2 regions of the Peribacillus sp. V2I11 genome follow, and region 2 is predicted to be linked to the other one. Evidence: riboswitches for the same ligand, from Rfam matches in the RefSeq annotation. Region 2 holds a riboswitch; the other holds the start of a gene.
The links. Region 2 has a riboswitch for cobalamin ahead of QFZ73_RS00015 ((2Fe-2S) ferredoxin domain-containing protein). Riboswitches for the same ligand answer to the same signal wherever they lie in the genome.
Positions count from the first base shown of each region.

Region 1: it holds a riboswitch for cobalamin, as region 2 does, so the genes downstream of both, metE (5-methyltetrahydropteroyltriglutamate--homocysteine S-methyltransferase) here and QFZ73_RS00015 ((2Fe-2S) ferredoxin domain-containing protein) in region 2, are expected to answer to the same signal.

Region 1 covers NZ_JAUSYW010000001.1:1,491,704-1,495,424, reverse strand. The annotation lists gene metE (5-methyltetrahydropteroyltriglutamate--homocysteine S-methyltransferase) at 1-1,624, opposite strand, end outside; cobalamin riboswitch at 1,771-1,962, opposite strand; gene QFZ73_RS07265 (potassium channel family protein) at 2,207-2,626, shown strand; gene bcp (thioredoxin-dependent thiol peroxidase) at 2,689-3,159, shown strand; gene QFZ73_RS07255 (aminopeptidase) at 3,171-3,721, shown strand, end outside.
Region 2 covers NZ_JAUSYW010000001.1:645-4,365, forward strand. The annotation lists gene cobJ (precorrin-3B C(17)-methyltransferase) at 1-1,413, opposite strand, end outside; gene QFZ73_RS00015 ((2Fe-2S) ferredoxin domain-containing protein) at 1,428-1,796, opposite strand; cobalamin riboswitch at 1,946-2,135, opposite strand; cobalamin riboswitch at 2,340-2,535, shown strand; gene QFZ73_RS00020 (hypothetical protein) at 2,519-2,677, shown strand; gene QFZ73_RS00025 (energy-coupling factor ABC transporter permease) at 2,712-3,455, shown strand; gene QFZ73_RS00030 (energy-coupling factor ABC transporter substrate-binding protein) at 3,457-3,721, shown strand, end outside.

The sequences.
Region 1 (3,721 bases), 1.5 Mb from region 2:
TGACTGTCATCGGTTCGATGAAATGGATGTCGCCGTAGATGACTGGTGGTTTCACGCAGCGGGATCCATAGGATTGTACCCAACCCTTTTCTAGAAAAACGAAACCGCCTAACTTATGGCCGAAGTACTCAACCATATCCGTCCGTTCGAATTCCCCGTGAACGAGAACATCCAAACCGATTTCTTCTTGGATTTCGATCCACCTGCCGATTTCTTCGTTAACGAATGTTTCATATTGCGAAGCGGTCCATTCTCCTCTTTTGAATTTCCCGCGTGCTTGTTTAACTTCAAATGTCTGCGGAAAGCTACCGATCGTAGTCGAAGGAAGAAAAGGCAATTTAAAAAATTCCTGTTGTTTTTGGTAACGCTCTTTAAATGGAAGCTGACGGCCGGCGGTCCTGATTTTAACCTTTTCGACATTGGATTGTACAATCCCATGATTCCGTGCATTTGAACTTGCTAACGTTTGAACCGTAAACTTATTAGCGTCGACTTTTTCGGCGATTGCTTCAAAGCCTTGATTATTCCCTTTGACCAAGAGTGTGATTTCCTCAAGTTTCTCATCAGCGAAAGCAAGGGCCTCTTTCACTTCTTTTGAAAGGGCGGTTTCATTACGAACGGTCACTGGGACATGAAGCAGGGAACAAGAGGGCTGAAGCCAAATTTGGTCTTCGGCTACCTTTTTCTTAAGATTCTCGATCAATTGGATTTTTTTCGATAAATCAGATAGCCAAATGTTTTTCCCGTCAATCACACCTGCAGCAAGCACTTTTTCCTTCGGGAAACCGAATGCTTCAAGATTACTTAGATTCCTCCCTTTATCATGTACAAAATCAAGACCGATTCCTTGAACTTGTAATTCGATGACTTCTTGGTAATGTTCCACGGCATCAAAGTATGTTTGTAGCATGATGTTTAGGTTTGGTGCTGCTTCATTCAGTTTTTCATAGAGGTAAGTAACAGTTTGCATATCATCTTTGGAAATGGATGAAACAAGAGAAGGTTCGTCCATTTGAACCCACTTCACGCCTTCTTGCTCCAACTCCCGCAGGATTTGCGTGTATAAAGGAAGCAGGCTCAGGAGGATGCCAGGGATTTCTTGTTTATTGAATCCTTTGGAAAGGGAGATGAAAGTATAAGGTCCGATCAACACGGGCTTCGTTTCAATCCCTAGCTTTTCCTTGGCTTCCCGATATGCTGCAAGTGGCTTATTTTCTGTTAAAGTCAGCTGTGACAGTTTTAATTCAGGGACAATATAGTGATAGTTTGTATTGAACCATTTCGTCATTTCGGAAGCGACTTCATCATTGTTTCCGCGAGCCATTGAATAATAAACGGAAAGGGGAACGCTTCCGGCTTCATAAGCTGAATAACGTTCAGGAACAAGACCGAACATGACGGACATATCCAGCATTTGATCATAGAAAGTGAAGTCGTTGACAGGAATGATATCAATGCCTCGATTCTTCTGTTTTTGTAAGTTGCCTAAACGGATGGCTTTTAGTTGTGCCGTAAATTCTGCTTCATCGATTTTACCGGACCAGTAAGCTTCCAATGTACGTTTCCATTCACGATCTTCCCCGATTCGAGGGTAACCCAAACTACTGCTTTTCAAAATTCCCATCCTCCTACATTCATTTGATTGAACAATAAAAAAAGCATCCCTAACCGTCAAAAGAGATAGTTAGAAATGCTTAAAATAAAGAGGCATGCAGAATGCCCCTTACAATTATAAGGTCCCTAACACCTCCCTATCTCCCGTAGGTTAAAACAGTGTTGTCGAAATAGGCAGGTCTCCTGACTTAGGGAATATCATTAGCGGCGGGCCTTCCCGATCCTTTGATCAGTGGCATATTGGATGGCGCTAACATTCCCATTACAGTGGCGGGACCGTGCCGGAATTACACCGGACTTCCCTTTTAATCCTAATGAAAATTAGGAACCTATTTCCACATATGAAAATTTTGCAAAACCTGCCTTGATAACTGTTTGCAGGTAAAAGATTTATAAAATAAAAACTATTATAAAAATTTAGACAATCGTAACATATCCGACCAAAAGGGTCAACATGGAAAAAAGATTCGGGAAAAGTAACCGTTAAGTGGAAGTGTGGGAATAAGGATGAGGTCTGTTCCTAAAAAAGAATATATTGTTTGGACAGGGAGTATGTATAGAGGGAGTGGCGTTTTGAAATGGGGCGTGGGGGATGACTTTCTACATCTTGATTGCAGGCATCATTTTTTGCATGGTGATGAGCATTCGTACGTTATTTCTTGTTGAGTCGGGAGGAAAGAAATTTTCTCTGGAGGATATGCTGTGGCTTGGCAATTTATATGCGACGATATTAGTTGGATTTGCACTGATTTATTTATTATACGAGCTTCAGAATCATTCGGTGATTCTTGATATGGGCAATCGATTGGATGGCACTTTCTATGAACAGTTGAAGACTTCTTTTTATTTTAGTGCGATGACGATGTTTTCTGTAGGGTATGGAGATATAGCCCCGATTGGCATGGGCAGGATGATAGCTACCATTCAGGCTTTCATTGGGTATACACTTCCGGCAGCTTTCGTGATTCGGACGGTGATCGATCTGGAGCAGAAAGATAGGAGGGATAAATGAAAGTTGTGTTTCTTTCGATTATTGGGTACTCTTACCATAATGAAAGAAATGGAGGGTTCAATATGACTGTTAAAATTGGAGAAAAAGCACCTGATTTCAAACTCCCTGCAAACAATGGTGAAATGGTGTCCCTATCGGATTTTAAGGGGAAAAATATTGTTTTATATTTTTATCCAAAAGACATGACGCCAGGTTGCACGACGGAGGCCTGTGATTTCCGGGACCATAATGAGCAATTCGAGGAATTGAACGCGGTCATCATTGGTATCAGCCCAGATCCAGTGGCACGTCATGAAAAATTCATCGAAAAACATGGATTGCCTTTTCTGCTGCTGGCTGACGAAAATCATGAAGCGGCTGAATCATTTGATGTTTGGCAATTGAAAAAGAACTTCGGCAAGGAGTATATGGGCATTGAACGTTCAACTTTCCTGATTGATAAGGCTGGTAAGGTAGTCAAAGAATGGCGTAAAGTAAAAGTCAAAGGCCACGTCGAAGAAGCGCTTGAAACGCTTCGCGACCTCGAAAAATAAGGGACAGGCAGATGAAGGATGAGCGAATAACGAAGCTTGCAGCCAGGCTGATTCATCATTCGATACAATTACAGCCAAAAGAGAGAATCCTCTTACGGGGGCATATCAACACGAAACCATTATTGAAAGAGCTGATTGATGAAATATATAGAGTGGGTGCTTATCCATATGTAGAACTCGAAGACGATGAGATAAGCCGCCACCTGTTACAAGGGAATGTGAAGGAACAACTTGACACATCTTCGCAATGGGCCTTGAAGAAATATACGGATATCGATGCGGTCATCATCATCACAGGGGAAGAAAACGGTGTGGAAATGACTGATGTTCCCATCGAGAGGCACCGTCTTCAAGGAGAGGCAATGAAATCTCCCACTCTTTTCTATGTAAACAACCGACGTTGGGTCTTACTTAATTATCCCACCAACGCATCCGCACATAAAGCCGGCATGACCTTCGATAGGTACCAAGACTTCCTTTTGAACGTATGCACCATGGATTACGGGAAAATGGATGCGTCCTTGAAACCGTTAAAACATTTGATGGAACGAACTGACAAAGT
Region 2 (3,721 bases):
AGCTCCAAGAAATAAGTCGAACTTCCCTTTTCGGAAAACAATCCCGATATCATCCATCACAGCACTATAACAAGCCATCCCACACCCATTAAAACCGATGTTCAGTTCCTTGGGCATTTTCATTCCGCCAAGCACCCGGTGTATTTCTTCTGCATAAGGAATGGATTCCGCTTTTTCACCATCACAGAAATCACAGGCTTTTAATGTCAGTACATCTCCAATCGGCGATAATAGAAAGTTTGCTGATTGCAATTTCCCTGTAATGACTTCCGGATCAGTTGTGGGAATCTTTAATATGATTTTATGATTTGGCGTGTATTCCATCGTTCCTTTTTCCCCGACAACTTCCGCAAGTGTCATCATTTGTTTGGGAGTGAATTGTTTATTCGCCACACCTGGACTAACGGCAAGTTCGAATACCGACTCCATTTTTTGCTGAACAATCGGCTTAATGGATTGTTGAACGGTTTGACCCTTGACTCTTGACAGGGCTTCCATTGCCATTTCAAAAGAAGCTGGCTTCTTTTCTGGTGCTTTTGTAAGTAATCCAACTCCTCCAGCAGACTCGGTAAAGGCTTCTTGATCTAATGCCCACGGTTCCGCTTCTTTTTGCAGGCGCTGATGCGGCTTCAATGTTTGCTTATCCGAATTCAAAGTATATTTCCTCTGATAGCCTCTTGGTGTGATGATTTTGTCATCATATAAAAAGGTGGATGAATTTCCAATAATGACGGTGGTCAACATTCCAATATCGTGATTCAACATATCTTTCAAATTGGTTATGACAATATCCTGTCTATCGCGATAAGCACTTTTCACCAACCCGACAGGTGTATCTGGCGAACGGTAGCGAAGGAGAATTTTCTGAGTTTCAACAATCTGCCTGGTCCGCCTGCCGCTGCGCGGATTATAAAGTGCAATGACAAAGTCTGCCATTGCAGCTGCCTCAACCCTCTTTGCGATCAGTTCCCAAGGAGTTAAATGATCACTGAGGCTAATCGTACACGAGTCGTGCATGACTGGTGCCCCAAGTAAAGATGCACAAGAGTTGATTGCAGAAATGCCGGGAATGACCTCAATGCCCACACCAGTTTCTTCTTTCCAGCCTTTTTCAATCAATACTTCATAAACCAACCCTGCCATCCCGTAAACTCCGGCATCTCCGCTGGAAATTACCGCAACTTTCTTTCCGAGCTCCGCTTGTTTCACCGCTTCCTGTGCACGTGATACCTCTTCAGTCATCCCCGTACTAATAATCGTTTGATCTGTAAGCAGTCCCTGAATGAGCTCAACATAAGTTTTATAACCAATGATGTAGTCACTTTCTTGAAGGGCTTCGACAGCACGTTTGGTAATGTGTTCAAAATTCCCTGGCCCAAAACCCACGACGAATAATTTACCGTTTGTACTCATTAAGACATCTCCTTTTACGCTTTGTTCTTCGAAATACCCGTATGAGCAGGAAAATCTGGATTAGGTGTCATTTCCCCATCATTGAATTGGTAGATCATACGTGGAACAAACTCCCCATCATCAATATGGCTGACAATCTGCCGACCGAAATCAGGCGTTTCCACTCGATACCAGTTTCCTTGGGGATAGGCAATCACAACGCAGGCATCCTTACATCTTCCGTTACACCGTGTCCTGGTTGTATGGATTTTCAAATCCAGTCCTTTGGAAGTAATTTCATCGCGAATCGCTTGGGTTACTTCTTCCCCGCCCTTTTTCATGCAGCTGCTCCCATTACAAATCAACAGATGCGTATTTGTACCCGTCAAGTTCCAAGTAGTCATCTTTTTCCTCCTGAATTCAGGGAAAAGGCAAAATAAAAAACCTTAACATAAGAGTCAAGGTTTAAAAAACTATATGAATGAGGAGCCCCAGGCAAGCATGCCCAATCTCCCAAAATCGTCATAGTCCTTTTACCTTTCCCTCCGAAAAGTATCATGCAATTTTAAAAGCAGGTTTCCTGGCTTACGCTTCATTTTACTTTGTCCCTTCCCGGCATCATGCCAGTGGCTATCGACAATTTCATCAGCGTTTACAGTAGCGGGGGCTGCATCGGGTTTTCACCGTTTTCCCTATTATCCCTTGGTTATTCACATAAGAGCACTTTTAAAATGAAATATTTGGTTTTATTATACATTTCTAACTAACTTTATCTATCATATAACAACTTTATCAAAATTCAATAGTTTATTCCGACTGTTTAGAAAAGTTTAATAGTGTAAAACCAGTTTCAACCCTTCCCTCGCAACAAACTTCGTCCCGAAAAAAAAAAAGATAGTGTAGCTGAAATTATTTCTTTATGGTACACTATACGAGAATTTTCAAAATAATTACATAAGTTTCAGGGTGTTGAATTCCACGGAATTCAGCTTAAAAGGGAAGCCGGTGAAAATCCGGAGCGGTCCCGCCACTGTATAGGGAAGTCCTAATACTTTAACTTTAATCCACTGTCAAATGAGATGGGAAGGATGTAATGGGATAATGAACCTAAGCCAGGAGACCTGCCATGAAGCGTGAAACTGTTTCAGCCTACGAGGATGGGTGTGCGGATCAGGCAGAAAGGCCCATGGTTGGTTTATGCTGCAAAATTCCTGTTCATTACGCACTTCTTTCCCTTGAGAGAAGTGCTTTTTATGTTGGGCGCCGCTTTTCTTCTAAAGATTGATCAGAAAAATTAAAAGTGTTGAAAGGAGAAAAGAATGAAAAGAACCAATTGGAAAATTCTTTATTTTGTCATTTTACTGCTTTTTGTCCCAAAACGGGCAATGGCCATGCATATCATGGAGGGCTTTTTACCCATTGAATGGGCTATATTCTGGTGGGCCGTGACGCTTCCATTTTTAATCTTGGGTTACCGGTCCATTAGGTCCAAAGTAAGGGAAAACCCAGAAACAAAAATGATACTTGGCCTATCGGGCGCATTTGTATTTATATTATCTGCCCTTAAGATTCCTTCCGTTACGGGAAGTTCTTCACACCCTACCGGAGTTGGATTGGGTTCCATTTTATTCGGACCATTGGCCATGAGTGTCGTTGGCTCCATCGTTCTGTTATTTCAGGCTGTTTTACTGGCTCACGGAGGATTGACGACATTAGGGGCCAATGCATTTTCCATGGCGGTTTGCGGACCTTTCATTGCTTACTTTGTCTTCAAGGGCGCTACTAAATTAGGGTGGTCTTTCTCTCTTGCCGTTTTCTTGGCAGCTGCTTTTGGAGATTTGGGAACCTATGTGGTAACTTCCGTTCAACTTGCTCTTGCTTTTCCATCCGAGGTAGGAGGATTCATGGCCTCTTTCAGTAAATTTGCAGGGATTTTTGCCCTGACCCAAATTCCCTTGGCAATCAGTGAGGGGTTATTGACAGTCGTCGTGATGAATTTCTTGAAAAAATACAATCTAGGCGAATTGAAATTGCTGCGAGTTTTATCTAAGGAGGCCCGTTAACATGAAAAAAAGTTTACTGCTGCTTTTCCTGGTCGTCATTCTTGCTACCATACCATTAATCACCCAACAAGGAACGGAATTTGGCGGTGCCGACGGCGAAGCTGAAGAAGCCATCACTAAAATCCAGCCGGAATACAAGCCATGGTTCAACAATATTTGGGAGCCGCCAGGTGCAGAAACCGAAAGCTTATTATTTGCGCTGCAAGCTGCAATCGGAGCTGGTTTCATTGGTTATTTCATAGGTGTAACGAGGCTAAGGAATAAGC